DNA from 2 places in the Stenotrophomonas sp. Steno-Z4 genome. Region 2 is predicted to be linked to the other one. Evidence: riboswitches for the same ligand, from Rfam matches in the RefSeq annotation. Region 2 holds a riboswitch; the other holds the start of a gene.
The links. Region 2 has a riboswitch for thiamine pyrophosphate ahead of thiC (phosphomethylpyrimidine synthase ThiC). Riboswitches for the same ligand answer to the same signal wherever they lie in the genome.
Positions count from the first base shown of each region.

Region 1: another riboswitch for thiamine pyrophosphate. It lies ahead of AC06E7_RS07705 (TonB-dependent receptor); the one in region 2 lies ahead of thiC (phosphomethylpyrimidine synthase ThiC).

Region 1 covers NZ_JBWJPC010000002.1:281,744-296,654, reverse strand. Annotated here, with positions in the region: gene AC06E7_RS07720 (ATP-binding protein) at 1-3,016, opposite strand, end outside; gene AC06E7_RS07715 (response regulator) at 3,095-3,733, shown strand; gene AC06E7_RS07710 (phosphotransferase enzyme family protein) at 3,780-4,916, shown strand; TPP riboswitch at 4,958-5,053, shown strand; gene AC06E7_RS07705 (TonB-dependent receptor) at 5,121-7,292, shown strand; gene pnuC (nicotinamide riboside transporter PnuC) at 7,301-7,873, shown strand; gene AC06E7_RS07695 (phosphocholine-specific phospholipase C) at 7,886-10,009, opposite strand; gene AC06E7_RS07690 (TonB-dependent receptor) at 10,027-12,387, opposite strand; gene AC06E7_RS07685 (efflux RND transporter permease subunit) at 12,494-14,911, opposite strand, start outside.
Region 2 covers NZ_JBWJPC010000001.1:710,657-725,567, forward strand. Annotated here, with positions in the region: gene AC06E7_RS03180 (TonB-dependent receptor plug domain-containing protein) at 1-2,396, opposite strand, end outside; gene AC06E7_RS03185 (helix-turn-helix transcriptional regulator) at 2,465-3,346, opposite strand; gene AC06E7_RS03190 (winged helix-turn-helix domain-containing protein) at 3,470-5,776, opposite strand; gene AC06E7_RS03195 (ion channel) at 6,070-6,747, opposite strand; gene thiC (phosphomethylpyrimidine synthase ThiC) at 6,862-8,631, opposite strand; TPP riboswitch at 8,745-8,846, opposite strand; gene AC06E7_RS03205 (BCCT family transporter) at 8,915-10,486, shown strand; gene ggt (gamma-glutamyltransferase) at 11,034-12,752, opposite strand; gene ilvC (ketol-acid reductoisomerase) at 13,260-14,234, shown strand; gene ilvG (acetolactate synthase 2 catalytic subunit) at 14,273-14,911, shown strand, end outside.

The sequences.
Region 1 (14,911 bases), on a different contig from region 2:
GCGTGTAGCCGTCCATCACCGGCATGCGGCAATCGGTGATGACCAGGTCGAAATGCGAGGATGCCAGCAACGCCAGCGCGGCTTCGCCATCCACCGCCAGCTCATGCTGCAGCCCCAGCTGCTGCAGCCGCCAGCGCATCAGGGCCTGGTTGGTGGGATGGTCTTCCACCACCAGCACCCGGCGCCGTGCCTGGCCCGGCGGCAGCGGGTCGACGTCGCCGCCGGGGCGCTGCTCGTCACGCACGGTTTCCTCGCCGGGCACCAGCGGCAGGCTCAACAGCACCTCCACGCGCGTGCCCTCGCCCGGCACGCTGTGCATCTCCAGTCGCCCGCGCATCAACCCCACCAGGCGCTGGCAGATGCTCAGGCCCAACCCGGTGCCCCCGTAGTGGCGGGTGATCGCCACATCGGCCTGGGCAAACGGTTTGAACAGCCGCTCGCGCTGCTCGGGTGAAATGCCGATACCGGTGTCGGCCACCGTCAGCCGCAACGCCTGCGCCATCTCATCATCGCGCTCCACGCTCAATGAGATGGTCACCGCGCCTTCGTTGGTAAACTTGATGGCGTTGCTGAGCAGGTTGAACACGATCTGGCGCAGCCGCATGCCATCGACCAGGTGCTGGTGGGCGACGGCGGGATCGACCTCCAGGCTGAGCGAAAGGTTCTTGCTGGAGGCCTGTGGCGACAGCAGCTGCTGCACGTTGTCGAGCAGGCTGCGCAGCATTACCGGCTGCGGTTCCAGCGGCAACGCGCCGGCTTCGATGCGCGAGTAGTCGAGGATGTCATCCAGGATCTGCCGCAGCATCTGCGCCGAATCCTCGATGACCGCGATGATGCGCCGCTGCTCGCCATCCAGGTCGGTATGCGACAGCGCTTCAACCATGCCCAGCACGCCACTCATCGGCGTGCGGATTTCGTGGCTCATGGTGGCCAGGAAGTTGGATTTGGCCGCGGTGGCCCGTTCGGCGTCGGACTTGGCGGCGGCCAACGCATCGGCCTGTGCGCGCGCTTCGGTCACATCCACCCAGTAACCGCTCCACAGCACCACGCCGTGTTCGGCGGCATACGGCAGTGCGCGGGTACGCACCCAGCGCACCGCGCCGTGCGGGCTGGTGCGGAACTCCATGTCCAGCGCGGAGAAATCGCGCGCGGCGTCGTGCAGCGCGCGGTTGACCGCCTCGCGGTCGCGCGGGTCGATCTGGTCGACCAGGCGGGTTTCATCAGCGACCACTTCGGCGGTGCTGACCCCGAACATCGACTGCAGGTCGCCGGTGATGTAGGGGAACGTTACCCGGCCATCGCTGTCACGGCGCGCCTGGTAGACGATCGCCGGCAGGTTGTCGGTCACTTCCACCAGCCGCTGTTCCAGCCGGCGCCGCATGCCGACCTCGCGGCGCAGCCGCCAGTAGCCCCAGCCATGCACGATGATGCCGGTGAGCAGCACCAGCGACAGCGGCACCGCCCAGCGCGCGACCGAGCGCCAGTCCAGCCCGGTGCGGTATTCGGCCAGCAGCCAGTCGCCCCGGATGGCGGCGTGCTCGCGTGGGGTGAGGTTGGCCAGTACCCGGTCGAAGGTGGTGGCCAGCGGCGCGTACTGGCGTTTGACGGCCAGCGACAGCTGGTCGCTGAAGCCCGCCGGCGCGGCCACGTGCAGCTTGGCCGGATACACCTCGCGAACCACGCGGTCGACCATCGCCAGGTTGCCCACGTAGGCATCGGCGTCGCCATTGGCCAGTCGCGACAGTGCCTGCTCCACGCCGCGCGCCGGCACGATGCGCGCCTTGGGCGCGTACTGGAGGATGTAGCCGCGCAGGCGCTCGGGGTCGGAGAGCAGGATGCTGCGCCCGTCCAGGTCGCCCAGCCCCAGTACCGAACGGCTGTTGTTCGGGGTGACGATCACGTTGGGCACGCTGATGAAGGGCTGGCTGAAGACCCAGTCATCGCCCAGGTAATGCGCATCGTTCGGCATGCCCATCACCACATCGACATCGCCGCGGCGCATCTGCTCGCGCACCTCGAACCAGTCGTGCGCGGGCACGCGGTTCAACTGTGCCCCGACCATGCGCAGCTGGCGCAGGTAATCGCCGGCCACCCCGCTGGGTTCGCCGGCCGCATCGATGAACGACAGCGGCGCCCCGTTCGGCGCATAGCCCATGCGCAACGGGGTGGCCAGGATGCGGCGTTCGGCCTCGCCCAGGATCAGCCGCGACTGCGCCGACCACTGCAGTGGCGGCAGCCAGCGCTTGTACAGCGCCTCGCGCTGCGCGGCGGTCACGGTGGACAGCGCGCTGTCGAGCGCTTCGGCCAGCGGCTGGCGGGCATTGGGCACGCCGAAGTGGAGGCGCTCGGGCGGCAGGTCGCTGGGCCGCAGCAGGGCGATACCGTCAATGTCCTGCTCGCGGATCAGGGTGCTGGCGACGTGCGCATTGCCGATGTACACATCGGCCTTGCCCTGGGCCACCATCGCCAGCGCGGCCCGGGTATTGGGCGCAGTCACCTGGCGGGCGGCGGGGAAGCGTGAACGCACCTGGTTGCTGGTGAGGAATTCCTGCTCGGTGACCACGCGCAGCCCGGCCAGGTCCGGGTCGCTTGAGGTCCGGGTATCGCCCACCCGGCCCACCAGGGCCAACGGCGCGTCGGCGTAGGAGCCGGTGTAGACCATGCAGCGGGTGCGGTCCGGGGTGAGGGTGATGTTCATCACCACGTCGACCTCGCCCCGGCATGCCGCATCCAGCACGTCTGCCCAATCGCGATACACCCGCACCTTCACCCGCACGCCGAGCTGCCGGGTCAACAACATCAGGTAGTCGTAGCCGAGTCCGTCGGGGCGGCCGTTGTGCATGAATTCGAATGGTGGCCAGCCGCTGTCGTACAGCCCCAGTAAGATGGTAGGGTTCCGGTCGATCCATTCAGCCTGGCGCGGTGACAGCGACGGTGCAGGCGCCGGAGCCGCGATGGCGCCCAGCGCGATCACCAGGCCCAGCACGACCAGCCAGCGGACAACCGAGGTACGCATGCTGTCAGTTCTCCCAGGAGTGATCCGCCCACCGCGACGTGCCCCGAGGGGCCGCTGCCTTAACGGCCATACTATTCCATGAGCTTGCGCATAATCATCGCCGACGACCACCCGGTGGTCCGCATCGGCACCAAATCCGTGATCGAATCCAGTGGCGTGGGCCACGTGGTGGCCGAAGCCAGCAGCGTGGATGAGCTTTTGGCCGTGCTCAAGGTCAAGGAGTGCGACGTGCTGGTCACCGATTACTCCATGCCCGGCGGCGGCCAGCCTGACGGTTTTGCCATGATCGGCCAGGTCCGCCGTCACTATCCGGACCTGCCGGTGCTGATGCTGAGCGTCTCCAACAACCTGGCGATCCTGCGCATGGTGGTTGGAACCGGCGTGCTCGGGCTGGTCGACAAGACCTCGTCGATGGAAGAACTGCCGGTGGCGATCCAGACCGTGCACCGCGGCCAGCCGTATGTCAGCCGGACCCTGAAAAAACGCATCGACAAGATCGGCACGGAGGGCATGGGCGACGATCGCGCGCGCGCGCTGTCGCCCCGTGAGGTGGAAGTCCTGCGCCTGCTGGGCAGCGGCCTTATCGTGAAGGAAATCGCCGCGAAACTGCACAAGAGCGTGAGCACCATCAGCCGGCAGAAAGGCGATGCCATGCTCAAGCTTGGCCTGGACAATGACGCCGATCTGTTCGATTACATCAAGATCCACCGCTTCTGAAGGTGCGTCACCGATCCATGCCCTGTTTGCCGACACTTCCGTTTCAATGACGAACACCGATCACCGCGTGCAAGGCCTGGACAACGATGACGTCGCCGCAGATTGGCCTGCAATCGACGACGCCGAACTTGCCTGGCTGCGCGGGCAGCATCCGGCGCTTGAGGGCGACTGCCACGTGGTGTGGCACAGCCCGCGACCGTTTTCAGCGGCCGCGCTGGTGGAGTGCGGACCACGGCGCTGCTTCATCAAACGCCACCATCGCAGCGTGCGCACGGCCGACGTGCTGGCCGAAGAGCACCGTTTCATCGCGCACCTGGCCGCTGCCGGACTCCCGGTCGTGCAGGTGCTGCAGGCCTGCGATGGCGCCACCGCGATCGCCCATGGCGACTGGACCTACGAACTGCACGCGCAGGGTGATGGCCATGACCTGTATCGCGACAGCCCCTCCTGGACACCGCTCGGCGATGCCGCGCAGGCGCGCACTGCCGGGGCGATGCTGGCCCGCCTGCACCTTGCATCGGCCAGCTACCCCGCGCCCCAGCGCAGCACGCACCTGCTGGTGGCGCGCGATGACCTGATCCGCGCCCATGATCCGCTTTCACTGCTGAAGCGTGAGCTGCCCGACCGACCGGGGCTGGCCAGCTACCTGTCGCGCCAGCAGTGGGAACACGACCTGCAGCGCGCGGTGCTGCCCTGGCACGCGGCCCTGGGCGAGCGCCTGGCCGCCGAGCCGGTGCTGTGGGGACACAACGACTGGCACGTTTCCAACCTGCTCTGGCACGGGCAGGGCGCCACGGCGTCGATCGCCACCGTGTTCGATTTCGGCCTGGCCTCGCCGACCAGTGCCCTGTTCGACCTGGCCACCGCGATCGAGCGCAATGCCATCGCCTGGCTGGATGCAGGCGGCGATGGCCCGGTGGCGCATGCCGATATCGCGCTGGCGCTGCTGACCGGCTACCGCCAGGTACGGCCGCTGGGGGCCGCCCAGGTGCACCTGCTGGCCGACCTGCTGCCGGTGGTGCACCTGGACTTCGCCCTTTCGGAAGTGGAGTACTTCCAAGGGGTTACCGGCTCCCCGGCCAACGCCGACGTGGCGTACCACACGTTCCTGCTGGGCCATGCCGACTGGTTCGCCAGCCGCCCGGGCCGGGCCCTGCTGGATGCCCTGCACGCCGCTGCCTGAACCACCGGGGTCGCAACGGCGGCCGATTGGTGTGAAACTAACCACTGAAGCGGGGGTGCCTGGCGTTGCCAGGCTGAGAGAGTCCCTTGGAACCTGATCCGGTTTGCACCGGCGTAGGGAGCTTGAGCAGCGAGCGCATCCCCCATTGCGGGCTGGTGCGCCTGCGCGCCGTCGCTTCGTCTCCTCTGGCTGATGACGAATCGAATGAACCGCTGCTACCGCCTCACGCTGTTGACCGCCGCCCTCTGCGCCGCCCTGCCGCTGTACGCCAGTGACGCCGACAGCGCCGCAGGCGTGCGCTCGCCCACCGACCTGGCCGGCATCCGCGTACAGGCGCGCAAGCCCGCCGCGCCGCTGGCGCCCTCGAGCAGCTTCGGCAGCGCCGACTGGAAGAACACCCCGGCCTCGGTCAACGTGCTCGACAGCGCCTTGCTGGACCGCCTGCAGGTACGCACCCTGTCCGAGCTGGCCCGGCACGACGCGTCGCTGGGCGACAGCTACGCACCGGTGGGCTATTACCAGAACATCGCCATCCGCGGTTTCGCGCTGGACCCGGCCACCGGCTACCGCTTCAACGGGCTGTCCATCGCCGGCGAACAGCGGCTGGCGCTGGAAAACGTGCAGCAGGTGGAAATCCTCAAGGGTGAGGCCGGGTTGGCCGCTGGCGTGATGGCACCGGGCGGGATCATCAACTACGTCGGCAAGCGTCCCGCCGATGTGCGCAACATCACCCTGGCCACCGATTCGGAAGGCTCGCGCTACGCGGCGGTGGACCTGGGCGGTTGGCTTACCCCGCGCTTCGGGCTGCGATTCAACGCGGCCTGGGATGACACCTCGTCCTACATCGAGCATGCCGACGGCCGCCGCAACTTCTATTCGCTGGCCGCCGACTGGCTGATCGGCGAACACGGCAAGCTGGAAGTGGATGCCAACTACCAGACCAGCGCGCAGCGTTCGGCGTCCGGTTACCAGCTGCTGGGCGGCAGCGAACTGCCGCGCGGCGTGGACCGCAGCCTCATGCTGGGCCACCAGCCGTGGCAGCAGCCGGTGGGCATCGACAGCACCAACCTCACCGCGCTGCATACCTACGACTTCAGCCCGGCCTGGCAGTCGCGCGTGTCGGTGGGCCACAGCCGTTCGGTGATCCAGGACAACGTCGCCTTTGCGTACGGCTGCTACTACGCTGCTGGCTGCGCCGATGGCAGCGTACCGGGCAACTACTTCGCGCCCAACGGCGACTACGACATCTACGATTACCGCAGCCCCGACGATGTGCGCCGCAATGAGGAGGCACGCGGCGAACTGCGCGGCCGCTTCAGCACCGGCGCGGTGGAACACGAACTGTCGGTGGGGCTGAGCGCGTTCCACCGCACCGTGGACAAGCGCCAGAACGTCAACGAGTACGTGGGCACGGCCAACATCGGCGATGCGCAGGTACCCGTGTTCGATCCCTCGCCGCTGCAGCCGGGCCCGTCCGCGCGGCGCCTGGACAGCTGGCAGCGCGCGGTGTTCGCGCTGGACCGCATGCACGTCGGCGATGACTGGCAGTGGCTGGCCGGCGGCCGCTACGTGCGCCTGGATGAGCGCGCCTACGACAAGCGCGGCACCCCGGAACGGCACAGCCGGCTGTCGCAGTTCCTGCCGCAGACCGCACTGGTGTGGCAGGCCACCGAACAGCTGAACGTGTACGCCAGCTACGTGGAAGGCCTGTCGCTGGGCCAGGAAGCGCCGTTCTGGACCTCCAACGGCAGCACCTTCCTGCCGGCCATGCAGTCGCGCCAGCGCGAGCTGGGGGTCAAGTACGCCGCCACCGACGGCCTGATGCTGGGCGCGGCGGTGTTCCGCACCACCCAGCCGTTCCAATACGCCAAGCCGGACGCCAGCGATGCCGGCTTCACCTTCGTGCAGGAAGGCACCCAGGCCCACACCGGGCTGGAGCTGACCGCCAATGGCCAGGTCACCGAGCGGCTGGCGCTGAACGCCAGCGCCAGCGTGCTGCAGGCGCGCGCGCGCGATGCCGGCACCGCGTTCTACGACGGCCAGCAGCTGGTCAACGTGCCCAAGGTGCGTGCGGCCGTGCACGTGGACTTTGCCCTGCCGTTCGTGGCCGGCCTGGCGGTGAGTGGCGGCTGGCGCTATGCCTCGTCCAATGCGGCCACGGTGGATGGCAGCGTCAAGGCACCCTCGTATTCGGTGTTCGATGCCGGTGTGCGCTTCCAGCACGCGCTGCGCGAGCATCCGGTGACCTGGACGCTGTCGGTGGACAACGTATTCGACCGCTTCTACTGGCGTGACACCGGCAGCAGCTATGGCGATTACTACCTGTTCGCCGGTGCACCGCGCCAGGCGCGCCTGTCGGTCACCTTCGGCCTGTGAGCGCGCTCCTGCTCGAATGGAGCGCCGTCGCCGCCAGCCTGCTGGGGGTGTGGCTGATGGCCCGGCGCCGCGTGCTGGCGTGGCCGGTGGGACTGCTGGCGGTGGGCCTGTATGCGGTGGTGTTCATCGAAGCACGGCTGTATTCGGACACCCTGCTGCAGGTCGCTTTCGGCGGTTTCCTGCTGTACGGCTGGCTGAGCTGGCACCGGCATGCCGAGCAGGATGGCGCGATCGTGATCGTGCCGCTGCCGCGACGGCAATTGCTGCGCGACCTCGGCGTGGGCGTCGCCTTCGGCATCGCATTGGGGGCGGCCATGCACACCTGGACCGATGCCGCGCTGCCGTGGCTGGACGCGATGCTGGCCGCCCTGAGCCTGGTGGCGCAGTGGTGGCAGGCACGCCGGCACGTGGCTACCTGGTGGCTGTGGATCGTGGTGGACGTGGTCTACGTGGGCATGTACCTGGCCAAATCGCTGGACATCACCGCCGGGCTGTACCTGGTGTTCGTCGGCCTGGCCGTGATGGGCCTGCGCGCGTGGTCGGCCGCGGGCCATGCCGGGGCGGCACTGAAACCGCGCTAGGCGCGTAATGCTTCAGTCGAGCAGAAAGCGCATTGCCCCGGTGCCCAGCGCCGGGTCGGTGCTGCCCGGCCGGCCATCTTCGATGCGCCCGGCCAGGCGCTGCATCACGCCGGGCTGCTGGATCTCCAGGTCGTACCAGCCTGCCGTGGGAGCGGCGTTCCAGCGGATCTCCATGGCCTGCCCCGGCGCCAGCTGCAGCTCACGTTCCGGCATGCGGCCCGCGTAGACGGCGGCGCGTACGCTGACGGCCTGCGCGGTGGCCGTGGTGTTGCGCAGCTGAAGCGTCAACTGCCCGCCCTCCCCGCGCAGTGACGCCTGCACCGGTGCAGCCGCGTTGGCGGCGCCTCGGAACTGCCGGTGGAAGCCATTCGGGCCCAGCAGCCACAGGTCGTAGCCTTCCCCTGCGTGCAGCGGCCAGTGGTCCTGCAGCGGCGCACCGGGCGCCACGGTGTAGCGGCGCGGAATCGCCTCCAGCCGCAGCCGGTCGTAGACATGCAGTACCGCGGCGGCGCCTTCGCACCCCAGGGTCAGCTGCACCTTGGTGTTGCCCGCATCCAGTGCGATCTCCGCCTGGGGGCGGTACGGCAACGCGCGCGCCGGGCGTACACCCGGTTCCTGCTTTGCCGGTTCAAGGTCTGCCGGCAGCGCCGGCACCGTGCGCCCGGGCAGCGCCGCCGCCCGCGCGGCAATAGCAGCGGTAGCCGGCAGCGACGCAACGAAGGGCCGCGTATCGGATGCGGTGAAATCGAAGGCACCGGTCAGGTCGCCGCACACCGCGCGGCGCCACGGCGACAGTTCCGGTGCAGGCACCCCGAAGCGGCGCTCGATCAGGCGGATCACCGAGGTGTGGTCGTACACCTGCGAATCGACCCAACCACCGCGGCTCCACGGCGAAATCACGTACAGCGGCACGCGTGGGCCCAGCCCGTAGGGGCGGCCACGCAGGTCGAGCGGGTCGGCTTTTTCGTTGCCCGGCGACGGATGCAGGTGGTACTCGCCGTCGGTGGACACTGCGGAAGCCCCTGCCCAACCCCCCGTGGCGGTGGGATCACGCGACGGCGGCGCAGGCGGGGGCATGTGGTCGAAGAAGCCATCGTTCTCGTCGAACATCAGCAGCAGCGCGGTGCGGCTCCAGACGTCCGGGTCCGCCGTCAGCGCATCCAGCACGCGCGCGGTATAGGCCGCGCCCTGGGCAGGGCTGGACGGTCCGGGATGTTCGCTACCGGCGGCATCGGCAATGATGAAACTCACCTGCGGCAGCTGCCCTTTCAGCACGTCCTCGCGCAGCTGCGCCAGGCCACGGGTGCTGACCCCGCGCTCGCGCAGCGCCGGGTCATGCCCGGGCGCGCCGCGCCATGCCTGGCGGAACGGCTCGAAGCCGGCCAGCGGGTTGTCGGTGAAGTTGTCGGCCATGTCCTGGTAGATCCGCCAGTCGATGCCCGACCGTTGCAGGCGCTCGACGTAGGTGGTCCAAGTGTAGGAATCGGCGTTGCCGCCCAGTTCCGCGAAGTTGTCGTGCGAGTTGGCCACGGCCGGTCCGCCGCCGCGTGCGTGCGGATCGTTGTGGCCGGTCCACAGGAACAGCCTGTTCGGATTGGTGCCGGCCTGCATCGCGCAGTGGTAGGCATCGCAGACGGTGAAGGCCTCGGCCAGCGCGAACTGGAACGGCATGTCATCGCGGCGGTAGTAGCCCATCGCATGGTCCTGCTTGGCCGCCGGCCAACGCGCCATGCGCCCGTGGTCCCACGCACGCTGCGCATCGGGCCAGGTGTGCGGGGTGCCTTCCACGCGCATGTAGCCGAAGTGCGCGGCGGTATCCAGCGGGAACGGGGCGATGCCGTGGGTGCCGGCCGCGTTCGGCTGCAACCAGATGTTGCGGCGTGGCTGCCCGGCGGCCAGCGGGGCGGCCGGCACCACGAAGCGGTCGCCGAAACCGCGCACGCCGGGCAGCGTGCCGAAGTAGTGATCGAAGGAGCGGTTCTCCTGCATGAACACCACGATGTGCTGCACATCCTCGAGGCTGCGGCTGCGCGCATGCGGCGCGATCGCCGCCGCACGCGTGATGCTTGGCATCAGCGCGCCGATGCCGGCGGCCAGCCCGGCCTGCAGCAGCCGTCGCCGGCCGCTGTCAGGCAAGGACGGGCGCGCAGGGCTCACAGGTCGACCCGGACCGAGAAGCCCACGGTGCGCGGCGCACCGATGAACGCCGAATCGCTGCCGTCCACGCCGGCCAGGTAGCGGCGGTCGGTGAGGTTGCTGACCACCAGGTTGGCGCCCACGCCCTTCAGCTTCGGCGACAGGCTCTGCAGGTCGAAGCCGATGTTGGCGTTGAACACCGTGGCCGACGGCAGGCGGCTGTCGTTGGCCGCATCCAGGTAGCGCTCACCGAGGTAACGCCCGGACAGGCCGACGTTCCAGCTGTCGCCCTGCCAGTCGGCCGAGACCACCAGCACGTGCTTGGGCTGGCCGATCACCTGTGCACCGTCGACGATGCCCAGTTCGGTGTCGCGCGCCACGTTGCCGCTTCCCAGGTACTTGGAACGGTTGTAGGTGTAGGCACCATTAATGCGCCAGCCGTTGTCCCAGCCATAGCCGAGCGCGGCTTCCAGGCCGGTGCTTTCCACGCCACCAAAGTTCTCGTAGACGCCATCGGTCTCATCCAGGTAATCGATGCCGTCGGCCAGCCGCGCGGGCAGGTAGACGATGCGGTTGCCGAACTTGATGTTGTACAGGGTCAGCGAGCCGGTCAAGGGCCAACGGCTCACGCGCAGACCCAGCTCGATGTTGTCGGCGGTTTCCGGTTCCACCCGCGAGAAGCGCTGCGCGTCGGTTTCGCCAAGCACGCCGGAGGGAATGGCGGCGAAGTTCTGCGAGAAGCCACCGAACAGTTCAAGACCTTCCACCGGCAGGGTCCAAGTGCCGCCGGCGGAAATCAGCGGGTCGGACTTCGAATCTGAACGCACGTTCTCGGCGCTGCCGATCACGCGTTTGCGCTTCTGGTCCACGAAGAACTGCTTGACGCCCACGCGTGCGCTGAACGGCCCGAAGCGCGCCACGTCCTCCACGTAGTACATCTGCTCATCGGTCCTGTAGCGGTCTTCGAACTGCACCCAGTAGGGCTGGTGGTCGAAGCTGATGTCGGTGCTGACGTTGAGCAGGCGGTGCCAGTCGCGGCGCACGCTGCGATCAAACTGTTCCAGCCACACACCAGCGCGCACGGTGTTGTCGACCGTGCCCAGGCTCTGCTTCCATTCCACGTCGGCGGTGAAGCCAGCGCGGTCGTTGTCGTAGTGCGAATGGCGGTAGGACTGCACGCCCTGCACGCCCGGTGCGTAGCAGTTGGGGTCGTACTCGGCGCTGAAACCGGCGCGCGGCACGCAGCCGGCGCGCATCTGCGCGGCGCTGCTATCGGGATTGACGAAGTAGAACTGGCCCAGCGCGCTGCCGCCGTACACGGTGCTGCCGCCAAGGTATTCCGATTCCGGCGCGCCCGCGCCATCGTTGCGCGCCTGCACCAGGTAGGGCGGCAGCCAGTCGCCACGGCCTTCCATCCTGTGCGCGTAGCCGGTGAGCGAGAGCTTGACGCCGTTGCCGCTGTCGAACGCGCCGCGCAGGTAGCCGAAGGTGTTCTCGCGCAGCGCGCGCGAGCCGGAACGGAAGTTCTGGTCCAGGTAGGGAATGCCGGTGAGCGTGCCGGTGAGCCCGTCGCGATCCGGGTTGGTCGCGAACGCTTCCGGGGTGACACTGGTGTATTCGGGCTCGTCGGCATCGTTGTACGAGGCGTAGCCGCTCAGCGTCCAACGGTCGAGCTCGGTGATGAACTTGGCGGCCAGGTGATCGTTGCTGACGTGGCCGCTGCCGTCGATCCAGTCGTTGACGCGGGCCGAGGAGGCGCTGACCCACGCGCGGGTTTTGCCACCGAGCACGCCGGTGTCATAGCGCACATAGTACTTGCGCGCGTCGTTGTCGCCGCCACCGGCGACCATGCGCAGGCGCGCGTCCTGCAGCGGGTCGCTGGTAAGGAAGTTCAGCGTGCCGCCGAGCGCTTCGTTGGAGCGCGAGGAGATGTCCGCCGTGCCCTGGCTGACTTCAATGGTCTCCAGGTCCAGCGTGTCGATGTAACGGTTGGCCAGCGAACCGCCGCCGTAGCCGGAGCCACCATTGGGCAGGCCATCAATGGTGGTGCCGATCTGCTGCGTGTCGCGGTTGGTCACGAAGCCGCGCATGCTGATCTGGGTACCCCAGACCGAGGAGCCGGTGGCGTCGGCTTCGCTCACCACCACGCCAGGCAGTTCATTGAGCGCGTTGTTGACGCTGCCCAGGATCTGCTGGCGCTGCAGGGTTTCCTGGCTCACGGTGGTCTTGGCGAAGCTGGTGGCCTGCCCGATGACCTGTACCTGGTCCAGCGTGCGCGCGTCATCGGCGGGTGCTGGTTCGGCGGCGATGGCCTGTACGGAAGCAGAAAGCAACAGGGCGAGCAGCGAGACACGGGGATAACGGCCAGCAGTGGGCATCGGTCATGGGCGCGGCAGTGGGGTCGGCCGGCAGTATTGGCAGCTGGAGTTACGTGCCCATGACATGCGCGCGACGGGCGTTCCGTCGCGCGCACGTGTCATTCCCTCAATGCGCGCCGTGCGTGGAGCGGTGGCGGAACCTGCGCGACATCCATTCGCCGAGGTCATCCATCACGGTGAATGCCGCCGGGATCACGATCAGGCTGAGCAGCGTGGAGGTGATCAGGCCGCCGATCACGGCAATCGCCATCGGTGCGCGGAAGCTGGAATCACCGGCGAAGCCCAGCGCGATCGGCATCATGCCGGCGCCCATCGCCAGGGTGGTCATGATGATCGGCTGCGCACGCTTGCGGCATGCATCGATGAGCGCGTCATGCTGGCTCATGCCCTGTTCGTCTTCGGCCATCACCGCGTAATCCACCAGCAGGATGGAGTTCTTGGTGGCGATGCCGATCAGCATCAGCAACCCGATCAACGCCGGCAGCGAGAGCATGTTCTGGGTGATCAGCAGCGCACCGAACGCACCGCCGGCGCACAACGGCACCGCCGCCAGGATGGTCACCGGCATCAGCGCGTGGTTGAACAGCAGCAACAGCACCATGTAGATGCAGATCAGGCCGGCGGCCATCGCCAGCATGAAGCCGATGAACAGCTCCACGAACACTTCGGCATCGCCGGTGTTGAGGAAGGTCACGCCCGGCGGCAGCTGCTTCACGCTGGGCAATGCCTGCACTTCGGTCATCACATCGCCCAGCGGGCGGCCGTTGAGTTCGGCGGTGAGGGTCACGTTGCGCTGGCGCTGGTAGCGCGAGATCTGCGACGGGCCACTGCCCTGGCGGATCTCGGCCACCGCTGCCAGCGGCACCGGTCCATCGCGGCCGGGCACGCGCAGCTGCCCGATCAGCGCCGGGTTGGCCAGCGTGGCCTCGGCGAAGCCGACCCGGATCGGCACCTGGCGATCAGGCAGGTTGAGCTTGGCCAGGCGCTGCTCGTAGTCGCCGGCGGTGGCGATACGCGCCGCTTCGGCGATGTCCTGGGTGGCCACGCCGAGGTCGGCAGCGCGTGCGGCGTTGGGCACGATCTGCAGCTCCGGGCGCAGCAGCGATGCGGTGGAGGTCACGCTGCCCAGGCCCTGGATACCGCGCAGGTCGCGTTCCAGGGCGGTGCTGGCGTCCTGCAGGCGTTGCGGGTCATCACCGGACAACACCAGCTGCAGCAGGTTGCCCGGCTCGGAGCTGACATAGCTCACGCGGACGCCGGGCAGGTTGGCCAGGCGTGCGCGCGCATCGCGTTCCAGTGCGCGCTGGTCGCGGTCGCGGTCATCGGCCACGCCCCAATCCAGGATCAGCGTGGCCTTGCGCGGTTCGCCCACGCCGGTGGCGCTGGGGTCGCCCAGGTCGAGCACGGCGCCCACGGCGGTGTAGACCTGCTTCAGCTCGGGCATGTCCTTGAGCAGCGCACGCGCACGTTCGGCCACGGCCACGGTTTCCTGCAGGCGGGTGCCCGGCGGAAGCTCCAGATTGAGGTTGCTGCGGCCCAGGTCGGACTGCGGAATGAAGGTGGCCGGGATCAAGGGGACCAGCGCCAGCGACCCGACGAACATGGCGAAGGCCAGCCACAGGGTCCAGCCGCGATGGCGCAGTGCCTTGTCCACCCAGCCCAGGTACCAGCCCATCAATTTCGATTCGGGCTTCTCCTCACCATGCGGCTTGAGCAGGTAGGCGGCCATCATCGGGGTGAGCAGGCGCGCCACCAGCAGCGAGAACAGCACGGCGGTTGCGGCGGTCCAGCCGAATTCGCGGAAGAACTTGCCGGCGATGCCGGGCATGAATGCCACCGGCACGAATACGGCAGCCAGGGTCAGCGAAGTGGCGATCACCGCATTGCCGATTTCGCCGGCGGCTTCGCGCGCCGCTTCCAGCGGTGGCTTGCCCATGCGCAGGTGGCGCACGATGTTCTCGATCTCCACGATCGCGTCATCCACCAGGATGCCGACCACCACCGACAGTGCCAGCAGGGTGATGATGTTGAGCGTGAAGCCGAAGAAGTACATCACCGCGAAGGTGGGGATGATCGACAGCGGCAGGGCCAGCGCCGATACCCAGGTGGCGCGCCAGTCGCGCAGGAACAGCCACACCACCAGCAGGGCCAGCAGCGCGCCCTCCCACAGCATGGTCATCGACGAATCGTAGGAGCGGTGGGTTTCGTCGATGGCGGTGGTGACCAGGCGGAAGTCGATGCCCGGGTGCTCGGCCTTTATCTTGTCCAGCGCGTCATGCACGCCGGCTTCCACCTTCACTTCGCTGGAACCGCGGGTGCGCGACATCGAGAATGCCACAACCTTCTCGCCATCCAGCAATGCCGCTTCCGTGGGGTCGGCCGCAGCGTCGGTCACCGTGGCCAGGGTGGACAGCCGGACCGCACGGCCGTCCGGCAGCGCGATGGAGTAGTCGCGCAACGCCTGCGCGTCACCGACCGTACCCAGGGTGCGGATGGTCTGCTGCGCGCCTTCGATCTCCGCCTT
Region 2 (14,911 bases):
TCAATGGCGAACTGACCGATGGCCAGCTCCGGCAGGCGGTACTTGATGCCCAGGTCGTAACCTTCGGTGTCCATCTTGCCGAGGTTGGCGGTGCCGTAGGTGATCGCGCTGATGTGGCCATCGGCCGCACGGGTCACGCTGCCGCAACGGCTGGAATCACCCAGCACGTAGCAATCACGCAGGATGCGATCGACGGAGTCGTCGATGATCATGTTGCTGATTTCGTAGCGGTACCAATCCAGCGAGACGTCCAGGCCCTGCACCCAACGCGGGCTCCAGACCAGACCGACGGTCTTGCTCTTGGAGGTTTCCGGCGCCAGGTTCGGGTTGGCACCCGAGATGAACTGGTCACCCGACTGGCACGGCGTGGTCGAGCACGGGACGTTGCCCTGGCCCAGCTGCACGTAGTCGGCCGGAGCGCCACCAGCAAGGCAGGCGGCATTGCCGGCCACGCTGCCCGACACGCCAACGGCGCACGGATCGGTGTAACGCTCGAAGCTCGAGCTCAGACCGCCGTACAGGTCGGCGATGGTCGGAGCGCGGAAGCCCTCGGCGTAGGTGCCGCGGACCAGCAGCTCGTCGATCGGACGCCAGGTCAGGCCGAACTTGCTGTTGGTGGTGCCACCGAAGTTGCTGTAGTCCGAATAACGGCTCGCAAGGTTCAGGGTCAGTTCCTTGGCGAACGCCATGTCGGCCAGGATCGGCACGTTCAGTTCGAGGTAGACCTCGTTCAGATCGTACTCACCCTGGGTCGGCTTCTGGCCCAGGCCGGTGGACATGCCCGACTGTGCGAAGGCGTCCGGCACGTAGCTGCCTTCTTCCTTGCGGTGCTCCACGCCCACGGCGAAGCCGAGGTCACCGGCCGGCAGGGTCACGATGGAACCCGACAGGTTGGCGGTGAAGCTGGTGGTCTTGGTCACGCCACGGGTGGTGTAGGTCGGGAACAGGAAGTCCTGCAGCTCCGGATCCGCCAGCGAACCCTGGCCTGCAACGCCGTACGGCAGCAGCGGGTTCCACGGACGGCAGTCGCCCAGTGCGATCGGGTTGGCAGCGGTACCGCACTGTGCCACGCCCTGCGCGTTGATGAAGGACGCACCCAGGGCCTGTTCGGAAGCGATCAGGCTCATGTCGCCGCGCTGGGTCTTGATCGACTCGTTGCGGTTCCACAGCGCGCCGACGTCCCAATCGAAGGACTTGCCGGCCAGCTCGAAGTAGCCGCTGACGGTCGGGGCGAAGCGCAGGGTCTTCAGCTGGCTGTCGGTGGTGCGCGGCACTTCCCACAGGCGGCGACGGAAGTCGACGTTCTGGCCAACCGGGTTGAAGGCGCTTTCAGCGGTCAGCGGGGTGCCGAACGAGGACGACTGGTACGGGTAGCCGGCGATCTGCTGGAACGTGTTGCGCTCGTTGTAGAGCACATCGGTGTTCAGGCTGATGGTGTCGGTGAAGTCGTAGGTGCCGTTGACGTACAGCGACTTGCGCTCGATACCGGTCAGCAGGCTCATCTGCTCGTTGGAGTTGGCGTACTCCTCGGCAGTGAGCGTGTGGTAGTCGTTCGGGTTGTTCGGGTTGCCACCCTGGTTCAGGGTCTGCCACACGGCGGTCTTGGAATCGGCGCAGTTGACCTGCAGCGGGTTGCACCAGCTGCCGTACTGGCTGATCGGGCTGCCATCGGCGGCCACCGAGTTCGGACCACGGCCGCCATCACGGCTGTACCAACGGTCCTTGGCCCACACCGGATCCTGCTTGGAGTATTCGGCCGACAGGGTCAGGCTGCCGCGTTCGCCGGTAGCACCCAGGGTCATCGAGTACTGCTGGTTCTCGCCGTCGCCCTGGTCGTACTGACCGAAGTAGACGTTGACTTCACCGCCGTCGAAGTTCTTGCGGGTGATCACGTTGACCACGCCGGCAATGGCGTCGGAACCGTAGATCGAGGAGGCGCCGTCCTTCAGGACTTCAATGCGCTCAACGGCCGACATCGGGATCTGGCTCAGATCCTGGTAGCCACCGGTGGTGGCGCCGAGGCGCTTGCCGTTCATCAGCACCAGGGTGCGCTGGGCGCCCAGGTTGCGGATGTCGACGTAGTAACCGCCCACGTTCTCGCCCGAGGACAGGGAATCCGAACGCGAGATGGCCGGCGAGCCGGCCGAGGTCAGGTTGTTCAGCACGTCTGCGACGTTCGAGAAGCCCTGCTTTTCCAGGGTTTCACGGGTCATCGTCAGGATCGGCTGCTGGGTCTCCATGTTGGCGCCGCGAATACGCGAGCCGGTGACCGAGATGCGATCCAGGTCAGTGGTGCCGGAGGCTGCTTCCTGTGCCGAAGCGAAGCTCGGCACGAGCGCCAGCGCAATGCCGGCCGGCAGAAGACCCAGCCGCACTGCGGGAGTACGAAAATTCATCAATCTCTCCAAGGTACGTTAGTAGCGTGTTAAACCGCCTCGGAAAGTTACGATTGCGTTACCGTTAATTATTTGCGCGATGCCACCGGACTCTTTGCCGACTTTGGCGAAAGCGATCCGCCGGTCTGCCGGAAGCCCGATGCCGACTGGCCATAACGGGCGCGGAACGCACGCGCGAAGCTGCAGCAGTTGTCGAAGCCGCTGGCGGCGGCCACTTCGCCGATCATCATGTCGGTGTCGCGCAGCAGGTCCGCGGCGCGCTCCAGGCGCAGGCGCGCCGACAGCGACTGCGGACTCTCTTCGTACAGGCTCTGGAACGTCTTGGACAGATACCAGCTGGAGAAGTTGGTCAGCTCGGCCAGTTCACCGATGCGCACCACCCGGTGGCTGTTGCCTTCCAGGTACAGGCGCGCGCGCTGCATGCGGCCGAACACCTGGCGTTTGCGGATGCGCGAGCGGCCCGGGCAGCGCTGCACGCCGGTGGCCATGCCACGCTGCATCGAGGCCAGGTGCAGCAGCACCGGGCGCAGGGCCTGCGCGGGCTGGCCACTGGCCAGCGCATCGCGCCACAGCCGCAGCGCCACCCGCACTTCACCTCGGCTCATGCTGCCGCGGCCGGCGTACAGGCTGCAGTCGGCCAGTTCACCCAGCGCGCGCAGGGCTTCCGGGGCCAGGCTCAGGCCGATGCACAGGCCATCGCGGCCGGCCTGGATCATCGGCTTGGATTCCTTCTCGAACGCGATCCACTCGCGCTGGCGCAGGCGGAAGCGGCCTTCCTTGGATTCCACCCACGCGCTGCCACGCAGCTGCATCCACACGGTGAAGGTGGTGCCAGCCGTCTGCAGGCTGCCCAGCCGGGCCACGCCCAGGCAGGTGGGCAGCGGACCGTCATCGACGATCTTGTCCAGGGAGAGCGATTGGCCGCGATCGGCGAGGGAAAGCTGACGCATGACGTACACCGGGGTTTGCCGTTACGGGGCAACCGTTTTGCCAAGTCAGGCGGTCTGCGTCAGGACGTTTCGACGAGATTGATGCGAATTCGTCACGACGCCGTTACGAAAGAAGTACGACGACTACTTTCCCTTCCAGAACAACAGGTTGGGCACCGACGAGAACACCGGGCGGGGCGGTTCGGGCAGCGTCATCACCCCGATGTCGGCGCCGTCGGCGACCGCCAGGGCCAGATACAGGGCGCTGCCATCGGGCTGCGCGCTGAAGCCGTTGCCGGCGCTGAGCCGGTCACGGTCGAGGCAGTACTCCGCCCCCTGCGACGGGCTGTTGATCCGTGCAAACACGGTCGAACAATCGGCCCGACTGGAGAGGTAATCCAGGCTGCCATCGCGGGCCACGGCCCAGGTGCGGTAGCGCCAACGCGAGGGCCGGTCCTCGCTGACCTGCTGGATGCTGGCCGGATCCAGGCGCAGGTCGACCGACCACAGCCCGCCCGCCGCCAACCGGGTGAACAGCACGCGCTGGTGGGCCGCATCCAGCCGCGCCTGGGACACCCCATCGACATGGCCCAGCAGTTTCCACGGCGTGGCGCGCCGGTCGAACAGCGACAGGCGCATGCGCTCGTCCTCGTCGCGCTCCACGACCAGCACGTGGTCGTTGTCACCCGCGTACAAGGCCTGCAGCGGCTGCGCCACCGGCACCGGCAGCGCCACGATCTGTTCGTCGCGCGGTGAAACCTCGTAGATCACCGGCCGCGCCTGGGCATCACGGCCCGATACCAGCAGATGGGTGCTGTCAGGCGACCAATCAGCGGACTGCCGGGTTTCCGGGCGCAGGCCTTCCACCGGCCGCAGCGATTCAGGGCGCGACAGGTCGGCCCACCACAGGCCGTAGTTGCCGGAACGATCGGAGGTGAACACCAGCTGCCGGCCATCGGGTGCCAGCATCGGCTGGGCATCGCGGCCATTGGAGGGGAACAGCCGTTCGGGCGTACCTGGGCGGCCGTCCTTCACCGGCACGCGGAACAGGCCGAACTGTGCCTTGCGGTGGACGAAGGCCAGCATGTTGTTGTTGCGCGACAACGCCGGCGACTGCGCATCGTCCAGCCCCACATCACGCAGCGTGCGCGTTTCAGTATCCAGTTCGTACAGGCGGGCCTCGCTGTCCACGCGGCGCCCGAACACGATGTGGCGGCTGTCGCCCCGCCACGCCCAGCCACGGATCTCGGCCGAATCGTTGGTGAGCTGTTCGGGCACGCCACCAGTGGCGGGCAGCCGCCACAGATCGCCGATCTGCGGGTTGCGCACGAACACGATCCAGCGCCCATCCGGCGAGAAGCGCGGGGCGTAGTCGAAGCTGTCGTCTGCGAGCGGGTAGTCGACCGGAGTCCAGGCCCCACTGGCGATGTCCAGCACGCGGATGCCGCGATGGGCATGGCGGCCGGACAGCGAGCCGAACACCAGGCTGCGCCCGTTGGGCGTCCAGTCGAAGCTGAGCAGCTCGGTGCCGTCGCAGCGCGTGACGTGGCGGATCGCACCGCCGGTTGCGCTGGCGATCAGCACTTCGCAGCTGCCCTCCGGGCCAAACCGCGCAAACGCGATGTCGCGGCCGTTCGGCGACCAGTTCGGGAAGCGGTCCGAATGGCCCGCAGGCGTGTCGGTCAGCAGGCGCGCCGGTGCGTTGCCGGAGGTCTGCACCTTGATCGCGCTGCCGCCGCGGGCCGCATCATCGGCCTCGTAGGCCACCTGCGAGCCATCCGGCGAGACGGTCGGGTAGGTTTCGAAACCGGCCGTGGCGGTGATCAAACGATAGGGGCGCTGCGGACTGCCGACCACGCGGCTGCCGTCTTCCAGCACGCCACTGCCTTCAGGCCCGCGGGGCGGGCGTTGCAGCAGCAGTGCAGCCATCACCAGCAGGGCGATGAACATCCCCAGGCCAATGGCCAGGAACACATAGCGCCGGTTGCGCCGCCAGCGGCTGCGCGGGCGCGGCGCCGGGGTTGCCGCGGCGAACACAGCGGCCAGCGCATCGCGTTCGTCTTCATTGGGCGCGGCATCCACCTCCGGGCCGGGCTCCACCACGACCGACACAGGTTGCAGCAGCCGGTAACCAGTCTTGGCGATGGTTTCAATATAGGCAGTGCCCGCGTCATCGTCGCGCGAGAACGCCTTGCGCAGCTGGGTGATGGCCTGGGTCAGTACATCATTGGTAGGCAGCGTGTCCGGCCAGACCTCGGCGAACAGTTCATCGCGAGTCACCACCGCACCGGGCACGCGCATGAGTACCTTGAGCACACCCAGTGCCTTGGGCGTGAGCCGGCGCGGACGACGCGCGCCCTCCACCACCACCTCACGCGACGACAGCGTGATGGTGCAATCGCCGATCCTCAGTCGGTCGGCAGCGGGTGTCTCACTATCCAGGCTGATCATTCCGGCGCTACGTAATACCACTGAACAACAGGAACGCAGCATTCATCGAATCAACCACAGATCGAACGAACCGCCAGATTCCGCACACGTCATCAGTGCAAAGGGCAAAGACACTGAAGCGCGCGAATACTAGCCTATGCCGGTTAACTGCGCCTGTGCGCGCAGAGGACATCAGGCCTCTCTCGCCGACGAATCCACATAAACTGCGTCAACATTCGCGCCTTCGGGCGCGAATTTTTTATCTGCGATTCAGCAACTTTTTAGCATCGATTCAGTAATTTTTTATCGACGATTCAGTTTCGCGCGTTGCGGATCATGGTCAATCCGACCAGTCGCGACACCACCAACGCTACGTACATCACGCCTGCGAACTGCTCCAGCATCACCAGCGCGCGTGCTTGTGGATGCACCGGCACCACGTCGCTCAGGCCGACCCCGGACAACAAACTGAAGCTGAGATAAAGCAGCTCCATCCAAGTGCGCAGTTCGCTCTCGCTGGTGGCCACGAAACTGCCTGGGAACCACTGCTGGCAGACCGCGAAGGCGAAGGCGAATGCCCAGGCCAGCAGCGTGAAGGTGGCGCCCGCGGCGAACAGCTCGTCGCGGGTCACCTTGTGGTCCTGCAGCATGTAGGCGATCAGGCTGCCCGCCGTATAGAAGTACAGCAGACATTCCAGCAGCTGGGCGGTGGTGACCAGCGCCGGCCGCCCCAGCAGCGCCCCCGAGAGGGAGAACACCACCGAGGGAATGGCCAGCAGCAGGGCCACCCACATGCCCAGCGGGCTGCGCCGCACCACCCACAGCGCCAGGCCGAGCACCGCGATGCCGAAGGCGCCGAACAGCGCGCGGCCGGCCCCGGATTCGTCCATGGCCGGGTACAGCAGCACGCCCAGCAGCTGCACCCCCAGCAACCAGGCCGAGGGGTGCCGGCGGGCGATGGCCAGCCATCGGGTGGTGCGCGCTATGGCCATCGTGGTGTCCCTGCCCCTGTGTCGGTGGCCGAAGCTTAACGGCTGCCGCGCTGAGGCGGCATGACGGTCCGCCTTGGCCGCCCGTCCTGGCGGGTCACGACCAACGGTCGTGACCTACCCCGCTTGGCCCGCTGCGTAGTCGCGCACGTCCTGGGTGATCTTCATCGAACAGAAATGGGGGCCGCACATCGAGCAGAAATGGGCGTCCTTGTGGGCGTCCTTGGGCAGGGTTTCGTCATGGAACTCGCGCGCCTTGTCCGGATCCAGGCCCAGGTGGAACTGGTCTTCCCAGCGGAACTCGAAGCGCGCCTTGCTCAGCGCGTTGTCGCGCACCTGCGCGCCCGGGTGGCCCTTGGCCAGGTCGGCGGCGTGGGCAGCGATGCGATAGGCCATGATGCCGTCGCGCACGTCCTGCCGGTTGGGCAGGCCCAGGTGCTCCTTGGGCGTGACGTAGCAGAGCATGGCGGTGCCATACCAGCCGATCATCGCCGCGCCGATCGCGCTGGTGATGTGGTCGTATCCCGGCGCGATATCAGTGGTGAGCGGCCCCAGCGTGTAGAACGGCGCCTCGCCGCATTCGCGCAGCTGCTTGTCCATGTTCTCCTTGATCAGCTGCATCGGCACATGGCCGGGGCCTTCGATCATGGTCTGCACATCGTGCTTCCAGGCAATCTTCGTCAGCTCGCCCAGCGCTTCCAGCTCGCCGAACTGCGCCGCATCGTTGGCATCGGCAATGCAGCCGGGGCGCAGGCCGTCGCCCAGCGAGAAGGTCACGTCGTAGGCCTTCATGATCTCGCAGATGTCCTCGAAGTGCGTGTAGAGGAAGTTCTCGCGCTGATGGGCCAGGCACCACTTGGCCATGATCGAGCCGCCGCGCGAGACGATGCCGGTGACCCGATTGGCGGTGAGCGGCACGTGGCGCAGCAGCACGCCGGCATGGATGGTGAAGTAGTCCACGCCCTGCTCGGCCTGCTCGATGAGGGTGTCGCGGAAGATCTCCCAGCTCAGGTCCTCGGCGCGGCCATCGACCTTCTCCAACGCCTGGTAGATCGGCACCGTACCGATCGCCACCGGCGAGTTGCGCAGGATCCATTCGCGGGTTTCATGGATGTGCTTGCCGGTGGACAGGTCCATGACCGTGTCACCGCCCCAGCGGATCGCCCACACCAGCTTTTCCACTTCCTCGGCGATGCCGGACGACACCGCGCTGTTGCCGATGTTGGCATTGATCTTGGTCAGGAAGTTGCGGCCGATGATCATGGGCTCGCTTTCGGGGTGGTTGATGTTGTTGGGCAGCACCGCCCGCCCGCGCGCGATTTCCTCGCGCACGAACGCCGGGGTGATCGAGGCGGGGATGGAGGCACCGAACGACTGCCCAGGGTGCTGCATCAGCAGCGCCTGCTCGCGGATCGCCTCGATGCGCTGGTTTTCGCGGATCGCCACGAACTCCATTTCCGGAGTGATGATGCCGCGCCGGGCGTAGTGCATCTGGGTGACGTTGGCGCCGGCCACGGCGCGTCGCGGTTGCAGCCGCGACGAAAAGCGCACCGCGTCCAGCCGCGCATCGGTTGCGCGCGACCGCCCGAACGCCGAGCTGGGCCGGCCCAGCAGCTCGGTGTCGCCGCGCTCGGCGACCCAGCCCGCGCGCAACGCCGGCAGGCCGGTGGACAGGTCGATGCGGGCATCAGGATCGGTATACGGGCCGGAGGTGTCGTACACGGTCAGCGGGGCGTTGCCGCCACTCAGCGCGATCTCGCGCATCGGCACCTGCAGGTCGCTGCGCGAGCCGGGCACGTAGATCTTGCGTGAGCCGGGAATGGGTCGGGTGACCGATTCAGACAGCTGCTGGGCCTGTTGCTGAAGGGCGGAAGGGTGTGCGTTCATCGGGCATCGTCCTGGGTTGTCGGTGCGAGGGTTCGCACGGCGAGGGACGAAGCGGCGGCGCACGGCAGGCGCACGGCGCGCGGTTTCCAGGCGGGGGCTGGGCGGCGCGGTGCATCGGCTGTTGCGAAGCTTCCCTACGCCGGTATCAACCGGATCAGGTTCGAAGGGACTGTCTCAACCGTGGCCACATGGCCGCGGTACCCCCGCTTCGGGGCGGATTAGACCACACCTGCGCCGGAAGTGTGAACAGCCATGTCATGCCGCCTTGGCTAGACTGCCGCGCATGGTCTTTCGACTCTCCATCGCCCTGGTGGTGCTGCTGGTGCTGGCCGCTGGCGTGGCACCCGACCCGTTCAACGAGATCGTGCGCGGCGGGCTGGTGCACATCATCCGCAGTGCCGGCTGGCTGTACCTGCTGGTGGTGTTCATCACCCTTTCGTTCCTGCTCTACCTCGCCTTCGGGCGGCTGGGTTCGCTGCGGATCGGCGGCGAAGACGCCGAACCGGATTTCTCCAACGCCAGCTGGATGTCGATGCTGTTTGCCGCCGGCATGGGCATCGGCCTGGTGTTCTGGGGCGCGGCCGAGCCGGTCTCGCACTTCGTCACCCCACCCGAAGGGCTGCCCCCACAGAGCATGGAAGCGGCGCGCGCCTCGATGCGCTACGCGTTCTTCCACTGGGGCCTGCACCCGTGGGCGATCTACGCGCTGATCGGCCTGGCGATGGCCTGGTTCCAGTTCAACCGCAACGGCCGTGGATTGATCAGCGACCTGCTGCAGCCGCTGATCGGCGCGCACCACCGCGGTTGGATCGGCACCGTGGTGAACGTCGCGGCGGTGGTGGCCACGGCGATCGGCGTGGCCACCACGCTGGGCTTTGGCACCATCCAGATCGCCGCAGGAATCGAGCGCGTGTTCGGCCTGCACGCCGGCGCGCCGCTGCAGCTGACCATCATCGCCGTTGCCTTCGTGCTGTACATGGCCTCCACCGCCAGTGGTGTGCACCGTGGCATCAAGTGGCTCTCCAACTTCAACCTCGGCCTGGCCGCCGTGCTGCTGGCGCTGGTCCTGGTGCTGGGCCCCACCGCCTTCATCTTCGATACCTTCACCACCACCATTGGCTCCTACCTCAACCAGCTGGTGACCATGAGCCTGCGCATGTCGCCGTTCTCGGGCAGCACCTGGGTGGCCGACTGGACGATCTTCTACTGGGCGTGGTGGATCGCCTGGGCGCCGTTCGTCGGTTCGTTCATCGCCCGCGTCTCGCGCGGGCGCAGCATCCGCGAATTCGTGCTCGGCGTGGTGATCGCGCCCAGCGTGCTCGGCTTCCTCTGGTTCTCGGTGTTCGGCGGCACCGCGCTGTGGTCGCAGATCTTCGGCCATGTCGACCTGGTGCGGGCACTTGGCACCGGCTACGAAACCGTGCTGTTCACCATGTTCGACAGCCTGCCGATGCCCACCGTGCTCTCCGTGATCGCGCTGGTGCTGCTGATGATCTTCTTCGTCACCTCGGCCGACTCGGCCGTGCTGGTACTGGCCAGCATGTCCACCGACGAAGCCGGCGACCCACCGCTGTCCCGGCGAATCACCTGGGGCGTGGCGATCGCCCTGATCGCCGCCGTGCTGTTGCTGGCCGGCGGCCTGGATGCGCTGCAGGGCATGATCACCATCGCCGCCCTGCCCTTCGCCCTGCTGATGCTGGCGGTGATGTGGTCGCTGTACCGCGTGCTCGACATGGAATACGCGCTGCAGCGCCGGCGCGCGTTGCGCGCGCGGCGGATGATGGATGCCTGGATCGAGCGCGAGATCGCCGCGCAGGAAGAGACGCGCGATGAGGCGTCGCGGGCGGATGGTTAGCGCGTAAGAGCGGCGTTTCAGTTCTTACTGGCAGGGGGCGGCCGTCGGATAGCCACGCTCCGGGACACGCCGTAAACCCATCCATGGGGGCTTGGCAAAAACATCCATGTTTTTGACAGTCCCTCCGGTGGCTACCCGCCGGCCGCCCCCGACAGATGGCCGCGTGCGGATGGAAAAGGCAGCCACGCAGGGCGTGGCTCTACGAGGTGTCGCTGGTAGGTTCGGTTCCCGAACGAACGCACGGAACGCACCACCGTCCGGTAACGCATGAGAATGATCGAAGCCGCCGTTGATCTTCCCGTGGCCACCAACACATCGTCGAAGGTCGGCGGGGGCGGGTTTGCGGGACTGTCAAAAACATGGATGTTTTTGACAAGCCTCCATGGACGGATTCACGGCGTGTCCCGCAAACCCGCACCCGCCGGCCCTGCTCAGGCCAAGCGGGAACAACCGGCTGTTCGCCCAGATGCATGGAGCACCCGGGCAGAGCCCGGCTCTACGGAACCGTTCAGAAGCAGCCGGGCCGAGCCCGGCGATACAGGACGGTTCAGTACCCCGCCGCCTGCCCATCCTTGCGGCTTTCCGAAGCGCCGTAATACACACCGGTTTCCGGGTCGCGCATGATCGCCTGGTACCCGCCGTACGGACCGTCGGCGAAGGTCACGCGGTGACCCTTGCGCATCAGCGCGCGCACCGTTTCATACGGGTAGCCCGTTTCCAGGTTCACCTCGCCACCGTCGCTCATCGCCGTGGCCTGCCCGGTCGGTTCGGTCGACCCTTCATGCTGGATGCGCGGCGCATCGCCGGCTTCCTGCAGGTTCATGCCGAAGTCCACCAGGTTCATCACGATCTGCGCGTGGCCCTGCGGCTGCATCGCACCGCCCATCACGCCGAAGCTCATCCAGGGCTTGCCGTCCTTGGTCACGAAGCCCGGAATGATGGTCTGGAACGGCCGCTTGCCCGGCGCATAGCCATTCGGATGGTCCTTGCGCAGCACGAACATCTCGCCGCGATCCTGCAGGATGAAGCCCAGCCCCGGCGGCGCCATGCCGCTGCCCATGCCGCGGTAGTTGGACTGGATCAGCGACACCATCATCCCGTCCGCATCGGCCACCGTCATGTAGATCGTGTCGCCTTCTTCCAGCTGCTTCGGCGTGCCCGGCTGCACCTCGCGCAGCGCCTTGTCCATCGAAATCAGCTTGCGCCGCTCAGCCGCGTATTCCTTCGACACCAGCTTGGCCACCGGCGCCGGCTGGAACGCCGGATCGGTGTAGAAGCGCGCACGGTCCGCGAACGCCAGCTTCTTGGCCTCCACGAACAGGTGCACATGCTCCGGCGACCCGAACGGAATCTTCGAGAAGTCATACCCCTCCAACACGTTCAGGATCTGCAGCGCCGCAATGCCCTGGCTGTTCGGCGGCAGCTCCCACACGTCATAGCCCCGGTAGTTGCTGCTCACCGGCTCCACCCACTCGCCGTGGTGGCTGGCCATGTCGTCGTAGCTCAGGTAACCGCCGTTGGCCTTGAAGTACGTGCCGATCGTGCGCGCGATGTCGCCCTTGTAGAACGCATCGCGGCCGCCCTGGGCGATCTGCTCCAGCGTGTTGGCCAGGTTCGGGTTCTTCCACAGCTCACCCTTGCGCGGCGCGTGCCCGTTGATCGTGAACTGCTCCTTGAAGCCCGGGTACTGCGACAACCTGGGCACCGAGCGGTCCCAGTAGTAGGCGATCACTTCCGCCACCGGATGGCCCTCGCGCGCGTAGCGGATCGCCGGCGCGAGGTTGTCGGCCATCGGCTTGCGGCCGAAGCGGTCGTGCAGCGCGAACCAGCCATCCACCGCGCCCGGCACCGACACCGGCAGCGGGCCGGTGGCCGGGATGTCCTTCAGCCCCCGGCGCTGGAACTCGGCCAGGGTCAGCGACTTCGGCGAACGGCCCGAGCCGTTGTAGCCGTAGAGCTTCTGCGTTTTCGGATCCCACACGATCGCGAACAGGTCCCCGCCCACCCCGTTGCCGGTGGGCTCCATCAGCCCCAGCGCGGCATTGGCGGCGATCGCCGCATCCACCGCCGAGCCACCGCCCTTCATCACATCCAGCGCGATCTGGGTGGCCAGCGGCTGCGAGGTCGCCGCCATCGCATGCGGGGCGATCACTTCCGAGCGGGTGGCAAAGCCGTGCCCGGTGACCCGGTCGGCGGCAGAAGACAGCATCGGCAGGGCGCACAGCAGCGCGGCGGCCAAGACGGCACGGGCAAGAGGTCGGGTCACGGAGAGGGTTTCCTGGAGGGGTGGCAAGCGCTCGATGGTGGCGGCTGGAGCCGCCTGCGCACATCCGACAATGGTCATGCACGGCCGCATCGGCGGGGTCATCCACGACAGCCCTATCCGCGCAGAAACCGGGCTTCAATACTTGAATTGGGGTTCACCGGAACGCTTTCACGCGCAACCATCCTTATACGGCGGGGGTTTGCGCTGGATACAGCCGAAACCGTTGGAAATTGTCGAGACACGGTTGACAGCGGCAAAACCGCTGTGGTTTTCTCGATCACATGTTGCAGCGCCACACGCCCATTCGCGAATCCATCGAGCACGCCGGTCCCGGCGCGGCCTCCATCCGTTCGCTTCTTGTCCTCGTACTTATTACCCAACCAACAGGTGCGGGACGGACCGGCGTGTAAGTAGAACTGCCAGGTATCCATCAAAACCCGCACCCACCCTGGTGCGGGTTTTTTCGTTTCAGAACCCTCCGATTTCTTCCTCCAAAGGACCTCCCCCATGAGCACCAACGACCTGCCCCAGATCAAGATCGCTGTTGTCGGCTACGGCAGCCAGGGCCGCGCCCACGCACTGAACCTGCGTGAATCCGGCTTCGACGTGGTCATCGGCCTGCGTCCGGGCGGCCCGACCGAGGTCAAGGCACAGGCCGACGGCTTCACCGTCAAGGCACCGGCCGAGGCGGTGAAGGATGCGGACCTGGTCGCGGTGCTGACCCCGGACATGGTGCAGAAGAAGCTCTACGAAGACGTGCTGGCGCCGAACATGAAACAGGGCGCGGTGCTGCTGTTCGCCCACGGCCTGAACGTGCACTTCAACATGATCGCCCCGCGCGATGACCTGGACGTGGTGCTGGTTGCACCGAAGGGCCCGGGCGCGCTGGTCCGCCGCGAATACGAAATCGGCCGTGGCGTGCCGTGCATCTGGGCGGTCTACCAGGACCGCAGCGGCAAGGCCGCCGAGTACGCGCTGGCCTATGCCGCCGGCCTGGGCGGCGCACGCGCCAACCTGATCCAGACCACCTTCAAGGAAGAAACCGAAACCGACCTGTTCGGCGAACAGGCCGTGTTGTGTGGCGGCGCCTCGGCACTGGTCCAGGCCGGTTTTGAAACGCTGGTGGAAGCCGGCTACCAGCCGGAAATCGCCTACTACGAAGTCCTGCACGAACTGAAGCTGATCGTGGACCTGTTCTACGAAGGCGGCATCACCCGCATGCTGGAATTCATCTCCGAAACCGCGCAGTACGGCGATTACGTGAGCGGCCCGCGGGTGATCGACGCCGGCACAAAGGAGCGCATGAAGGCGGTGCTGGCCGACATCCAGGACGGCACCTTCACCAAGAACTGGGTGGCCGAATACGAAGCGGGCCTGCCGAACTACAACAAGTTCAAGCAGGCCGACCTGGAACACCCGATCGAGAAGGTAGGCAAGGAACTGCGCGCCAAGATGGTCTGGTTGCAAAGTCAAGCCGCGTAACCGCGCGGCTCCCCCACCGCTTTCGCAAAGGTCACCGCATGAACACCTCCGCACACAGCACCGCGCCCCGCAACGGCGCACGCTGGTTGACGCAGGCCCTGGAAGCCGAGGGCGTCGATACGCTGTTCGGCTATCCGGGCGGCACCATCATGCCCTTCTACGACGCCCTGGTGGATTCAGGGCTGAAGCACATCCTGGTGCGCCACGAACAGGGCGCGGCGCTGGCCGCCAACGGCTATGCCCGCGCCAGCGGCCGCGTTGGCGTCTGCGTGGCCACCTCCGGCCCGGGCGCCTCCAACCTGGTCACCGGCATCGCCGATGCCATGCTGGATTCGGTGCCGATGGTCTGCATCACCGGCCAGGTCGCCACCCCGCTGCTGGGCACCGACGCGTTCCAGGAACTGGACGTGTTCGGGCTGACCCTGCCGATCGTCAAGCACAGCTGGCTGGTGCGCTCGGTCGACGACCTGCCGCGGATCGTCCGTGAGGCGTTCCGCATTGCGCGCGAAGGCCGCCCCGGCCCGGTGCTGATCGACCTGCCCAAGGATGTACAGATCGCCGACGCCAGCCACCTGCCCGCGCACGTGCCGGAAACGGTCAACCCGCCGGTGGCCCCGGCCGACGCCGCACTGGCCGATGCCATCGCCGCGATCCAGGCCGCCGAGAAGCCGGTGATC